DNA from 2 places in the Enterococcus sp. DIV0724b genome. Region 1 is predicted to be linked to the other one. Evidence: a T-box and tRNA genes for the amino acid it is inferred to sense, from the RefSeq annotation. Region 1 holds a T-box; the other holds one or more tRNA genes.
The links. A T-box is a leader RNA that pairs with one kind of tRNA and senses whether it is charged. The one in region 1 lies ahead of pheS (phenylalanine--tRNA ligase subunit alpha), so its partner is inferred to be a tRNA-Phe.

Region 1 (7,160 bases):
TTAAACGGTGTAGATAAAGGACAAAAAGAAGCGGCTCGTTCACAAGGATTTAGCAATTTCCAAATTCTTTTGTATATTGTCTTGCCTCAAGCTATTCGCAATGTATTGCCTGCTATAGTTTCACAATTTGTAACAGTAATCAAAGATACTAGTTTTTTATATTCAGTTATTGCTTTGCAAGAATTATTTGGAAAATCATATATCTTAATGGGACGCTATGCACAAACAGAACAAGTCTTTGCTATATATGGTCTTGTCGCTTTGATGTATTTCGTGATCAACTTTTCTATCTCTCAATTTTCGAGATGGCTATCTAGGAATTGGACATAAAAAAGAATGTAACGTAAACTATTTTTTAGTTTTACGCTACATTCTTTTTTTATCGAATCGTCACATTAAATTCTGCTACTAAAGCTTTTTCTACTTTTTCCATTGATTGGTTGATCTCTTCGTCTACCAATGTCGCTTCTGCATTCACAAAAGTTAAGCTATACGCCATTGATTTTTTACCTTCAGCGATATTATCTCCTTGGTATACATCAAATAAATGAACAGTTTGCAAGAATTTTCCAGCATGTTTAGAAATCGTTCCAACTAACTCTTGGCTAGTTACTGTTTCATCAACTAATAAGGCAATATCTCTAGAAACGGCTGGGAATTTTGAAATTTGTTGATAAACTAAGGCATCATTTTCTTCTTCAATAATTGCTTGAAGATTTAATTCAGCAGCATATGTTTCAGGAATTTCATATTCTTTTGCCACATTTGGATGAACTTGCCCAATAAAACCGATGACTGTATCATTCAATTTAACTAAAGCTGTTCTTCCTGGGTGCAACTCTTGGTTATCTTTTGTCGCTTCATAAGATATTTTATACGCAATACCTACTGAGTCAAATAATACTTCAAGTATTCCTTTGATCGTATAGAAATCAACAGGTATTTCTTTTGTCTGCCAATCTTTTACTACACTATTTCCAGATAATACGATTCCTAAATGATTTTCTTCATATGGCAATTCTTTTTTAGGATCGTTATCTTGATAGAACACTCGTCCAATTTCATAAAGTGCAACATTGGTATTTTTACGAGCAACATTATATGCCACATCATCTAGCAAACCTGAAATCAAGTTCATTCTTAAAACAGAACGTTCTTCACTCATTGGCCATTGTAGACTTGTTGTTAAGCTCTCTCTCATCATAAATTGACGAGATTTCTCTTCTGTTGTTAAAGCATAGCTGATTGCTTCACTTGCACCACAACCTTCTAATAAGCTTTTGATTCTACGAACTAATAATTGTCCGCTCGTTAAGCTACCTGCTACAGTCTCACCTTTTGGTAAGGTTGACGGTAGATTGTCATAACCGTAAATACGTGCAACCTCTTCGATCAAGTCTGCTTCGATCGTAATATCCCAACGTCTAGGTGGAACTGTCACAGTGTATTTTTCATGATCAAGTTCATACTCAAATCCTAAAGTATCGAAGATTTCACTAACCGTCGCTTGATTCATTTCCGTGCCCAGATATTCATTGATTCGAGAAATTGTTACACTTACAACAACATCTTCTAAGGTTAATTCTGAGCCAATGGCCTTATCTGAAACAACCGTTCCGCCAGCTAATTTAGCGATCATTGCCGCTGCTACATCGCCAGCCTCACCAATTGTTGCATGATTAATCCCTTTTTCAAATCTACTAGAAGATTCGCTACGTAGGTTAAATTCTTTTGATGTTCTTCGAACGGATAATGAATCAAATAATGCAGATTCCAGCGCAACCGTTGTTGTTTCCTCAGTGATTTCTGAATCCGCACCACCCATAACACCAGCCAAAGCTACTGGAACTTTACCATTTGTAATAACGATATTTTCATTAGTTAGTTTACGAGTTTCACCATCTAAAGTAACGATTTCTTCATCCGCTTTACCCCGTCTGACTAAAATCGTTTGACTATCTAATTTATTATAATCGAATGCATGCAATGGTTGTCCAAATAATAAAAGGATATAGTTCGTTATATCAACCACGTTATTGATTGGACGGATTCCTTCGTTCATTAAACGAGTTTGCAGCCATAATGGACTTTCGGCAATTTTCACATCTTTAATAATTCTGATTTGATAAGCCGGTACATCTTTTGGATCTTCCACCTCAACTGAGATATAATCAGCAGCTGTTTCAGTAGTATCCTCTTCTAAAAGAGCGTCATTGAATTTAGGCGTTTGACGGTAAATAGCTCCCACTTCATATGCAACGCCACGCATGCTTAATGCATCTGCCCGGTTTGGCGTGATTGATAATTCGATAATGTGGTCATCCATGTCTAAATAAGAGAAAACATCCTCACCATTGACAGCCTCTTGCGGCATATAATAAATTCCTTCAGAATAAGCTTTTGGAATCACACTATCCGAATAACCCAATTCTTGTAAAGAACAAATCATACCATTTGAGACTTCCCCACGCATTTTACCTTTTTTGATTTTTTGATTGCCAGTAATACGAGAACCAGGTAAAGCTACAATCACTTTGATGCCGACTTTGACATTCGGTGCACCACAAACGATTTGTGATAATTCTTCTTCACCGATATCCACTTGGCAGATCGATAGATGATCTGAATTTGGATGAGGAATACATTCTTTGACCTCACCGACCACAATTTTTTTCAAGCCTTCTTCTGGTACTTCAACACCTTCAACTTCGATACCAGTCAAAGACATTTGGTCAGATAATTCTTTTGCAGAAATTTTTGAAAGATCTAAATACTCACTTAACCATTTATAAGAAACTAACATCGTCGACTACTCCTTTACCTTAAACTGATTTAAGAAACGTAAATCATTTTGATAGAAATTACGGATATCATTCACACCATAACGTAACATTGCTACACGATCCGGCCCTAAGCCAAAGGCAAAACCAGTATACTCAGTTGGATCGATTCCTGACATTGACAGCACGTCTGGATGAACCATACCAGCACCTAAAATTTCGATCCAACCGGTTTGTTTACATACATTACAGCCGGAACCGCCGCATTTGAAACAGCTGACATCGACCTCGACTGATGGCTCAGTAAATGGAAAATAACTCGGACGCAAGCGAATTTTACGTTCTTCACCGAACATTTTTTTCATGACAACTTCTAGTGTTCCTTTAAGGTCACCCATTGTAATGTTCTTATCGATCACTAATCCTTCGATTTGATGGAATTGGTGGCTATGCGTTGCATCATCGGTATCTCTGCGAAATACTTTTCCTGGAGAAATCATACGTAGCGCGCCTTTTGAAAAATCGTGTTTTTCCATTGTTCTAGCTTGAACAGGTGAAGTGTGCGTACGAATCAAAATTTCGTCAGAAATATAAAAGGTATCTTGCATATCGCGAGCGGGATGATCTTTAGGCAAGTTCATACGCTCGAAATTATAATGATCCGATTCAACTTCATATCCTTCAACAACTTGATAACCCATACCAACAAAAATATCTTCGATTTCTTCCATTACTTGAGATAATATGTGGCGTGTACCATGAACCATTTGCTTTCCTGGTAATGTCACATCAATCGTTTCTTGTTCTAAAGCAGCATTCAAAGCAGCTGTCTCCAGAGTTTCTTTGCGTGCTTCAACAGCCTCAGTCAACAAATCGCGAATTTCATTAGCAAAACCTCCTACGACCGGACGTTCTTCCGCAGATAAATCTTTCATCCCTCTCAATACTTCAGTAATTGGGCCTTTTTTACCTAGCGTTTCTACTCTAATTTGGTTTAGAGCCTTAAGATCAGCTACATGTTGAATTTTAGTCAATGTCTCATCTCTTAATGCTTCTAATTGAGCTTTTAATGTCATTTCTCTATTCCTTTCTTTTGTTTGATCGTTGAATTGAGTCAAAAGCAGTAACATAATAACAAAATACCTAAAAATGTTCATATAAAAAACGATAGCCCGCTCCTACATAAAGGAACGAGCTATCGTGTTACCATCCTACTTCATGACAAAAAATCATGCACTCAATTCTTATAACGGCTTTCACCGATCTGCTCTTTTTGGAACAAACAAACTCCGGAAGTGAACTTCATTTTTCGATTACGCAACCTGTTTCCAGTCCTAGACAGGTTTTCCCTTTTCGTATCAACCAAACTACTCTTTTCCATCAACGTTCTTTTGTTATTCAATTGATTACAGTTTACAAGAAATTAAGTCTTAGGTCAACTGCATTCTTCAGCGGTAACCCACTTTTCTGCCCAATGCTGAATTTGTTCCATTGCTTGTTGTAAGTCCTTGCCTTTATTTGTGAGGAAATATTCTAGACGACTACTCTCATCACAGCGAACCGCTTTTGAGATAATTCCTTCCCCTTCTAGCTCTTTCAAGCGTTCTACTAACACTCGATCGCTAAGTTCAGGTATTTTTTGTCTTAACTCACCAAATCGTTGAGGACCATTTTCCAACAAGACGTCAATAATCAAACCATTCCATTTTTTTCCTAAAATCGCAAATGCTTTTTCAAATTTAGGACATAATGAAAATTCGGTTGTTTTTACTTGCTCCATTTTCCTCACCTCGTGAACTGAGTATAGCACACAACTTACAATTTGTAAGTAGATTTGCTTTCAATTTAATTCATTTTTTCTATAATTTGTTCTTTGTCCATATCAATAATGATCCCAGCTGACAATAATACTAACAATACTTGATTTACTTCTTTGCTCGTTGCTTGGGCCAGCGCTTTTCGATATAAATTTAATTGACCTCTATAACGCTGGATGATTTTTTTGATTTCTTGTATATTTTCTATATCTTGGACAAAATCCGTTTTATAATCATATAAAATACAACTTTCTTCTTGTTCGACGTAACCATCAATCATTCCGTGAATCAATAAATCATCTTGCGTTTCTTTCGGATAATCTTTAATCAGTTCTTCGGCTTTCAACAACATTGAAAATGGTTGTTCACGAATAACTTTTGCTGGATTTTCTAGCAATAGTTGCCCTAAACTTGTTTGATAAAACGATAAAACTTGCTCCACATTGATTTGCTTGGCTACATTTTCTTGGATGATCTTTGTTTTAATTAGTTCATCAATCAATTGGATGATACTCTCTTTAGTTGGTTCATTTTTCAAATCTAACAATTGTAAAAGGTAATGAGTCGCTGTGCCGATTTCTGCTGCAGATGGTTTTCGAATGGTTTCAATAAATCTAGGTTTACCTAACTCCCCTTCACTCATTCTGTGAATGATCATTGGTGTTGGTTGAATTGTATTTTTTTCATCCACTTCGATTTTAGCGATTTCTTTATTGTCTGGATCTTCAAAAACACGCTTGATCTCCGATACTGATTGGTAATTTGTCGTTTTAGTTGAGAGTTGATAAGGATACTCATAATTCAAACGACGTAAGCCTTTTTCAATGGATTTCGAATCGCTCTTTTTCGTTTCAACTTCCTTTATAGCACTCGTATCAATAAATTGAAGTGCTGCAAACTGTTCTTGAATCGTTTTTTCGGTCATGAAAGAAATGGAGAAGCTAGCCGGATGTTGTGTGATTCCAGCAATTTTTTCAGTCACAAATTCCGTTTGAAACTCAGCCATTTTCTGATGTCGAACCAAGCTCATTCCTACCCAATTCATTAAACTGCTCTTTCCTTGCAGTCGATTTTCGCTAGGTAACACTTTTGTTTGAACATCAGCGATTTTCAGCCACTCTTTAAACGTCGCTTCTTGATTGTTATAAGAACCAACCAAATAAAGTTTTTGCTCAGCACGCGTCAACGCAACATATAGTTTACGCATTTCTTCTGAAAGTAATTTTTTTAATTTTGCTTGTTTGATAGCTAAAAATGGTAACGTTTCATAAAGCATTCGGTCTGTTTGATCTAGATAACGAATCCCGACACCAAGCCGATCATCAAAGATATAGCGTTCATTCAGATCACCAAGATTAAATTCTTTGGTCATATCTAAAATGAAAACTACTGGAAACTCTAAGCCTTTACTAGCATGAATGGTCATGACTCGTACCGCATTTTCTTCGCTCAAAATCACAGGTTCAGCTAAATCTTTATCTTTTTCTTGCATTTTTTCGATAAAACGAACAAATTGAAACAATCCACGAAAACTGGTTTGTTCATAACTATTTGCACGATCAACTAGTGCGAATAAGTTCGCCTGTCTTTGTTTACCAGCAGGCATACCACCTACATAATCTAAATACGCTGTGTCTTGATAAATTTGCCAAATCAGCGTAGATAATTGATTTCTTCTAGCAATTTCTCGCCATTGTTCCAACCATTCAGCAAATTTTGTTGTTTTTTCTTTTAATGATTGTTGCTGTGAATTGTCAGTATCAGTTTGATTAAATGTTAAAAATGCTTCGTAATACGAACTTTTTTTAGCAGCTAAACGAATCGTCACTAATTCATTTTCTCTCAATCCTACAATCGGCGAACGCAAAACAGCCGCTAGTGGAATATCTTGATACGGATTGTCGATGATTTGTAAAAGAGCCACCATCGTTTGAACTTCTGTTGCTTGAAAATAATTTTGAGCATCATTCACTTGAATGGGAATTCCAGCTAACTTGAATATTTCCAAAATCGTCAAATTATTTTTCTTAGTAGGTGTCAACAGTACGATATCTTTGTAGGTTAGTGGTCGATTTTCTTTTGTCGATTTGTCATAAATCAAAAATTTATTATCAATCAACTCTCTGATTTTCAGAGCTGTCATATGCAATTCGCCTTCGGTTTTGTCTTCTAGAATTAATTGAGAGTCGTCTAGTTTAAGTGTTTCTTCCAATTGCTCCGATTTTTTTTCATAAATCAACAGTTCTGTATCATAATTTTCAGCCTCAGCAAACTGGTCAAATCCATGAACCAATTGGGCTGCATCATCGTATGCAATTTGTCCAACACGTTCATCCATCAATTGTTCAAAAACCAAATTAGTAAAATCTAAAACATTTTTTCTAGAACGAAAATTTTCAGCTAGAACAATTCGTTTTCCATCCTTATTTTGCCCGTATTGATTATATTTTTCAATAAAAAGTGTTGGATCAGCCAAGCGGAAAGAATAAATAGATTGCTTAACATCTCCCACCATAAATAAGTTACCTTCTTCAGCAGTTGGTCTTCTTAGCCAGTAAAGAAT
Region 2 (7,160 bases), 1.4 Mb from region 1:
AGCACTTGGTTTGGGACCAAGGGGTCGCAGGTTCGAATCCTGTCTTCCCGATTTATTTTGTGGGGCCTTAGCTCAGATGGGAGAGCGCCTGCTTTGCACGCAGGAGGTCAGCGGTTCGATCCCGCTAGGCTCCATTAGTACTTTATTATTTTCGCGGTGTAGCTCAGCTGGCTAGAGCGTCCGGTTCATACCCGGGAGGTCGGGGGTTCGATCCCCTTCGCCGCGATTACTTTTTAAGAGCCAAGGACCTTTAGCTCAGTTGGTTAGAGCAGACGGCTCATAACCGTCCGGTCGTAGGTTCGAGTCCTACAAGGTCCATTGTAGTGACAATTTATTTTATTCCGGAGGATTACCCAAGTCCGGCTGAAGGGAACGGTCTTGAAAACCGTCAGGCGGGTAAAACCGTGCAAGGGTTCGAATCCCTTATCCTCCTTTGTTGATAACCACAGTGTTTTAGCACTGATGCTTATCAATACTTGGCGAACATAGTGAGAGAAGTAACCTTACTAGGGATCACCAAGAATCATCACCTTTCTATAGTCAATAGACTATAATTATCGCGGGGTGGAGCAGTCAGGTAGCTCGTCGGGCTCATAACCCGAAGGTCGTAGGTTCAAATCCTGCCCCCGCAATTGCTTTTTAAAAGCATATGTAATATAGTGATGCAATACATTTATTTTGGTTTGGTAGTTCAGCTGGTTAGAATGCCTGCCTGTCACGCAGGAGGTCGCGGGTTCGAGTCCCGTCCAGACCGTTTTAAAGTATTGCGGGTGTAGTTTAGTGGTAAAACCACAGCCTTCCAAGCTGTTGTCGCGAGTTCGATTCTCGTCACCCGCTTTATGGGCCTATAGCTCAGTTGGTTAGAGCGCACGCCTGATAAGCGTGAGGTCGATGGTTCGAGTCCATTTAGGCCCATTTTTAAATATTTTTCTTGGGGAAGTACTCAAGTGGCTGAAGAGGCGCCCCTGCTAAGGGTGTAGGTCGGGAAACCGGCGCGAGGGTTCAAATCCCTCCTTCTCCGTTTCATAGCGGCCCGTTGGTCAAGCGGTTAAGACACCGCCCTTTCACGGCGGTATCACGGGTTCGATTCCCGTACGGGTCATGTTTTAATATTTATTCCGGAGGATTACCCAAGTCCGGCTGAAGGGAACGGTCTTGAAAACCGTCAGGCGGGTAAAACCGTGCAAGGGTTCGAATCCCTTATCCTCCTTTGTTGATAACCACAGTGTTTTAGCACTGATGCTTATCAATACTTGGCGAACATAGTGAGAGAAGTAACCTTACTAGGGATCACCAAGAATCATCACCTTTCTATAGTCAATAGACTATAATTATCGCGGGGTGGAGCAGTCAGGTAGCTCGTCGGGCTCATAACCCGAAGGTCGTAGGTTCAAATCCTGCCCCCGCAATTGCTTTTTAAAAGCATATGTAATATAGTGATGCAATACATTTATTTTGGTTTGGTAGTTCAGCTGGTTAGAATGCCTGCCTGTCACGCAGGAGGTCGCGGGTTCGAGTCCCGTCCAGACCGTTTTATTAGTTTTTGGCGCAGTAGCTCAGTTGGTAGAGCAACGGATTGAAGCTCCGTGTGTCGGCAGTTCGATTCTGTCTTGCGCCATTTGAAAGAAGAAACATGCGGGTGTAGTTTAGTGGTAAAACCACAGCCTTCCAAGCTGTTGTCGCGAGTTCGATTCTCGTCACCCGCTTTTTTTCTTTAAGGGCCTATAGCTCAGCTGGTTAGAGCGCACGCCTGATAAGCGTGAGGTCGATGGTTCGAGTCCATTTAGGCCCATAATTTTTAAAAGGCCCGTTGGTCAAGCGGTTAAGACACCGCCCTTTCACGGCGGTATCACGGGTTCGATTCCCGTACGGGTCATGCTTTGAAAACATTTAGCTATGTGCTGAATGTTTTTTTATTATTTTTAAAATAAATTTAATGAAAACGTTGACAATGCTATTATAATAGGGTATTCTATGCTTGTACACAACAAGTAAATAGATGGATAGTGATTGTTTAAATACAAGCTAAACCTAATTTTTCCAATGAGGAAGATATTCTTCTTTTTTGGAAAGGTTGGGTTTTTCTTTTTTACAATTAAAGGGGATAAGCGTGAAGAAGGGAGCGAAAAAATGGTTATTCAAAAAATTTTGAATAATAATGTTGTGATTACGTTGGATACAAATGAGCAGGAACAAATCGTGATGGGACGTGGTATTGCTTTTAAAAGAAAAATAGGTGATTTTATTCCAGAAGAACAAGTTGATCAAGTATTTCGATTAGCAAACCAGGATACTTCTTTGAAATTCCAAGAGTTATTGGAAGAATTACCCTTAGAAGTAATGCAATTATCAGATGAAATTATAACATATGCTAAGACCAAACTGGGTAGACGACTAAATGATACAATCTTTATTTCTCTAACAGATCACCTTCATACGGCTTTAGAGCGTATGAGACAAGGAATTGAAGTGAAGAACTTTCTATTATGGGATATTAAGCGTTTTTTTTCAGATGAATACATCATTGGGAATAAGGCTGTCGAGATGGTTAAAGAGAAGTTTGATGTGCAACTACCAGAAGATGAGGCAGGATTTATTGCTTTACATATAGTCAATGCCGAAATGGATGAAGAAGTTGGAAATGTTTATGAACTAACAAAAATTATGCAAGAAATTACGAATATTGTGAAATATCATTTTAAAATTACTTTTAATGAAGACTCGGTCTATTTTTATCGTTTTAGTACTCATTTAAAATTTTTTGCTTATCGTTTATTAAATCATAAAGAATTACATGATGAAGATGATGGGGAACTATATGAAGTAATTAAAAAAAAGTATCGTAATGCCTACAATTGTGTGAATAAAATTTCTAAATTCTTAACTGAAGGCTATGACTATACTATTTCTAAAGAAGAGAAAATGTATCTGATTATTCACATTGCAAGAGTTATACAGACAAATGGTTAACAAGATTATCAAATCTAAGTATAGATTAGTAATGGAACGAAAGGTGGGGAGAAGAGTAGGAACCGCAAAGCAAGACCCCTTGGATAGTGACATTAAGTTGGCTAAACCTTCAAAAGTAATGGATTGAAAAAAACTAAACTTTGGAGGAACAAAAAATGGGAAAATATCATGATTTAGCAGAGAAAATTGTTAACAATGTAGGCGGAAAGGAAAATATCAATAGCTTGACACACTGTATTACACGCTTACGTTTTAAATTGAAAGACGAATCAAAAGCAAATGACGATGTTTTAAAAAACATGGATGGTGTCGTTACTGTAATGAAAAGCGGTGGACAATATCAAGTAGTAATTGGGAATCATGTCCCAGCTGTGTATGAAGATGTTGTAAGTATTGCTGGAATTTCAGCAGATGCAGAACAGGAATCATCTGGTGGGAATTTATTCAATCGTTTGATCGATATTTTAAGTGGCTGTTTCCAACCGTTCTTGGGAGCATTAGCTGCAGCTGGTATGGTAAAAGGTCTAAATGCTTTACTAGTTTTCTTGAAATTATATTCCGCTACTTCTGGGACATATACAATGTTAAATGGTATTGGCGATGCAATCTTCTATTTCATGCCAGTTATTTTAGGCTATACAGCAGCTAGAAAATTCAATTTAAACCCAATGGTGGGAATTGTTATCGGAGCAGCGCTTTGTTACCCAACAGTTCAAGGGTCTGCTTTACAAGCTGCTTTTGAAGCAACAGCAGGTGCAGGTGCTCCAGCGCCATATAGTCTATTAGGATTACCTGCTTATGACACATTTTTAGGTATTCCATGGGTTGGTGCTGGCTATACAAGTAGTGTTGTACCGATCATATTCATTGTTGCTTTTGCAGCCCAAATTCAAAAACTCTTCAAGAAACTTATTCCTGAAGTTGTTCAAACATTCTTGGTACCTTTCTTTGTACTATTGATTGCTTTACCAGTAGGTTTCTTAGTGATTGGTCCAATCATTAGTATGTTAACAGACTTACTAAGCGCTGGCTTCCAAGCTTTAATGGGCTTCTCACCAGCATTGTATGGTGTTATTCTTGGTTTCTTCTGGCAAGTATTGGTTATTTTCGGTTTGCACTGGAGTGTTGTGCCACTTGCAATCATGCAAATTACTCAAGAAGGAGCAAGCCAAGTATTAGTGGGGTCTTTTGCAGCAAGTTTTGCTCAAACAGCAGTAGTTATGGCAATGTTCTTTAAATTAAAAGATGCAAAAATGAAAGCTCTATGTCCTCCAGCAATCATTTCTGGGATTTTTGGAGTCACTGAACCTGCAATTTATGGTATTACTTTACCAAGAAAAACACCGTTTATTTTTTCAATGATCGGAGCTGCAGTCGGTGGATTGTACTTAATGATCAATGGCGTAACCTCTTATACAATGGGCGGATTGGGAATTTTCGGAGTATTAAACTTTATTAATGGTGACGATGCAAGTGGAATGATTCATTCTTTTGTCGCAATCTTGATTGCTGTCGTTATCGGATTTACATTAACATTCTTTTTCTGGAAAGATGATACAGTATTAGAAGAAATCACTGAAAATAAAAAAGCTCAAAAAGCATTAAAAGAAGCCGTTTTAAGTCCAGTTAAAGGACGTGTTTTACCTTTAAGCAAAGCAAGTGATCAAGCTTTCGCACAAGGTGCTTTAGGTAAAGGTGTTTTGATTGAACCGACAGAAGGCGTAGTTAGAGCACCGTTTGATGGCACAGTTATGACACTATTCCCAACGTTACATGCGATTGGTTTGATATCAGATCAAGGTATGGAATTGCTGATCCATATTGGTATGGACACTGTTCAGCTAGAAGGAAACGGATTTGAAGGAAAAGTGTCCCAAGGTGACAAAGTGAAAAAAGGGCAAGTTTTAGTTACATTTGATATAGAAGCGATTAAAGCAGCTGGCTATAGTGTAGAAACGCCGGTTATTGTTACAAATACTGGTGACTATCTAGATATCGTGGAAACGCAAGAACGCGAAGTAACTTCAAATGATACATTAATTACTGGATTAACTTAAAAATAATAGATAAGAATTGAGCTTGCAGTGAAGCAGGATAGGCTTTGCTGTAAGCTTTTCAAAGAAAGGAATTTTGATATGGCATTTAGAAAAGATTTTTTATGGGGCGGCGCAACAGCTGCCAATCAATGTGAAGGCGGTTATAACGAAGGAGGACGAGGTTTAGCGAACGTGGACTTAGCCCCAGTTGGACCAGATCGTTTCCCAGTAATCACTGGAGAGAAAAAAATGTTTGCGTTTGATGATGAACATTTTTACCCTGCTCAAAATGCGATCGACATGTATCACCGTTATAAAGAAGATATCGCATTATTCGGCGAAATGGGCTTTAAGACTTACCGCCTATCAATTGCCTGGAGTCGTATTTTCCCTCTAGGAGACGAAACAGAGCCGAATGAAGAAGGCCTGAAGTTCTATGAAGATTTGTTCAAAGAATGCCGTAAACACAATATAGAGCCCCTTGTAACGATCACTCACTTTGATTGTCCAATGCACTTAGTGGAAAAATATGGTGCGTGGCGTAGTCGCGAGCTTGTTGGTTTTTATGAAAATCTATGTAATGTGATCTTCAACCGTTATAAAGGCTTGGTAAAATATTGGTTGACGTTCAACGAAATCAATATGATCTTACATGCACCATTTATGGGCGCGGGTCTTTACTTTGAAGAAGGCGAAAACAAAGAACAAGTCAAATATCAAGCAGCGCATCACGAATTATTGGCAAGTGCGATCGCAACGAAAATCGCTCATGAAGTCGACCCAGAAAACAAAGTCGGTTGTATGTTAGCAGCTGGTACAAACTATGCATATACATGTAAACCAGAAGATGTCTGGGCAGCACGTAAAGCCGATCGTGAGAATTTCTTCTTTATCGACGTTCAATCACGTGGCGAATACCCAGCGTATGCTCTTAAAGAATTAGAGCGTGAAGGTATCGAATTGCCAATTGAAGACGGTGATTTAGAATTATTGAAAGCACACACAGTAGACTTTATTTCATTCTCATACTACTCATCACGTGTTCAATCAACAGACCCAGCGGTTAATGAACAAACAGCTGGAAATATCTTTGCTTCAGTGAAAAATCCCTATTTAGAAGCAAGTGAATGGGGCTGGCAAATCGATCCATTAGGATTACGTACAACAATGAATGATCTATATGATCGTTACCAAAAACCATTGTTTATCGTTGAAAATGGATTAGGTGCCGTCGATACACCAGACGAAAATGGCAACGTGATCGATGATTATCGTATTGACTACCTAGCTGCACACATTCAAGCAATGAAAGATGCGGTAGAGCTTGATGGCGTAGATTTACTCGGTTACACAACATGGGGCTGTATCGATTTAGTGTCAGCTGGAACAGGTGAAATGAAAAAACGTTACGGTTTCATTTATGTAGACCGTGACAATGAAGGGAATGGAACCTTAAAACGTTCGAAGAAAAAATCATTTGACTGGTATAAAAAAGTCATTGCGACTAATGGAGAAGATTTAACGAACGAATAAAATAGGGGGCTATCAAATGAAAAAAGTAGTAAAACTGTTAGGGGTTTTAATGTTAGGGTTATTAGTAGTTTCAGGATGTGGTAATGGTAACGTCAAAAAAGATGATGCATCAACAGCAAAAAAAGCACCGGAAGAATTGACATTGTACATTGTGCGTCATGGTAAAACAATGTTAAATACAACCGATCGAGTTCAAGGTTGGTCAGACGCAGTCTTAACGAAAGCTGGCGAAGACGTTGTAACAGCTGCAGGAGTTGGTTTAAAAGATATCGAATTCCAAAATGCTTATAGTAGTGATAGTGGTCGTGCAATTCAGACAGCAAATTTGATTGTAAAAGAAAACGAAAAATCATCTGATCTAAAAGTCATCACAGATGAGCGTTTAAGAGAATTTAATTTTGGAACTTACGAAGGCGATTTAAATCATACCATGTGGCAAGATATTGCGGATGATCAAGGCGTTACATTAGAAGAGTTTATGAAAAATATGACACCAGAATCATTTGCGAATAGCGTTGCTAAGTTAGATGCTAAAAATGTAGAAGAAGCTAAAGTCAATTGGCCAGCTGAAGATTACAAGACAATCACGACTCGACTTAAAGCAGGTCTTGATGATATCGT

Region 2: it has a tRNA-Phe gene. The T-box ahead of pheS (phenylalanine--tRNA ligase subunit alpha) is inferred to sense a tRNA for this amino acid. The anticodon was not compared.

What each region holds. Positions count from the first base shown of each region.
Region 1 is NZ_CP172890.1:1,681,793-1,688,952, reverse strand. It holds gene IGJ02_RS07745 (amino acid ABC transporter permease) at 1-330, shown strand, start outside; gene pheT (phenylalanine--tRNA ligase subunit beta) at 380-2,803, opposite strand; gene pheS (phenylalanine--tRNA ligase subunit alpha) at 2,810-3,856, opposite strand; T-box leader at 3,964-4,173, opposite strand; gene IGJ02_RS07730 (winged helix-turn-helix transcriptional regulator) at 4,216-4,560, opposite strand; gene addA (helicase-exonuclease AddAB subunit AddA) at 4,626-7,160, opposite strand, start outside.
Region 2 is NZ_CP172890.1:3,068,894-3,076,053, reverse strand. It holds tRNA gene IGJ02_RS14335 (tRNA-Pro) at 1-51, shown strand, start outside; tRNA gene IGJ02_RS14330 (tRNA-Ala) at 62-134, shown strand; tRNA gene IGJ02_RS14325 (tRNA-Met) at 153-226, shown strand; tRNA gene IGJ02_RS14320 (tRNA-Ile) at 245-318, shown strand; tRNA gene IGJ02_RS14315 (tRNA-Ser) at 344-433, shown strand; tRNA gene IGJ02_RS14310 (tRNA-Met) at 559-632, shown strand; tRNA gene IGJ02_RS14305 (tRNA-Asp) at 681-754, shown strand; tRNA gene IGJ02_RS14300 (tRNA-Gly) at 767-837, shown strand; tRNA gene IGJ02_RS14295 (tRNA-Ile) at 842-915, shown strand; tRNA gene IGJ02_RS14290 (tRNA-Ser) at 934-1,021, shown strand; tRNA gene IGJ02_RS14285 (tRNA-Glu) at 1,031-1,102, shown strand; tRNA gene IGJ02_RS14280 (tRNA-Ser) at 1,121-1,210, shown strand; tRNA gene IGJ02_RS14275 (tRNA-Met) at 1,336-1,409, shown strand; tRNA gene IGJ02_RS14270 (tRNA-Asp) at 1,458-1,531, shown strand; tRNA gene IGJ02_RS14265 (tRNA-Phe) at 1,546-1,618, shown strand; tRNA gene IGJ02_RS14260 (tRNA-Gly) at 1,636-1,706, shown strand; tRNA gene IGJ02_RS14255 (tRNA-Ile) at 1,719-1,792, shown strand; tRNA gene IGJ02_RS14250 (tRNA-Glu) at 1,805-1,876, shown strand; gene licT (BglG family transcription antiterminator LicT) at 2,131-2,970, shown strand; gene IGJ02_RS14240 (beta-glucoside-specific PTS transporter subunit IIABC) at 3,126-5,027, shown strand; gene IGJ02_RS14235 (6-phospho-beta-glucosidase) at 5,106-6,539, shown strand; gene IGJ02_RS14230 (histidine phosphatase family protein) at 6,556-7,160, shown strand, end outside.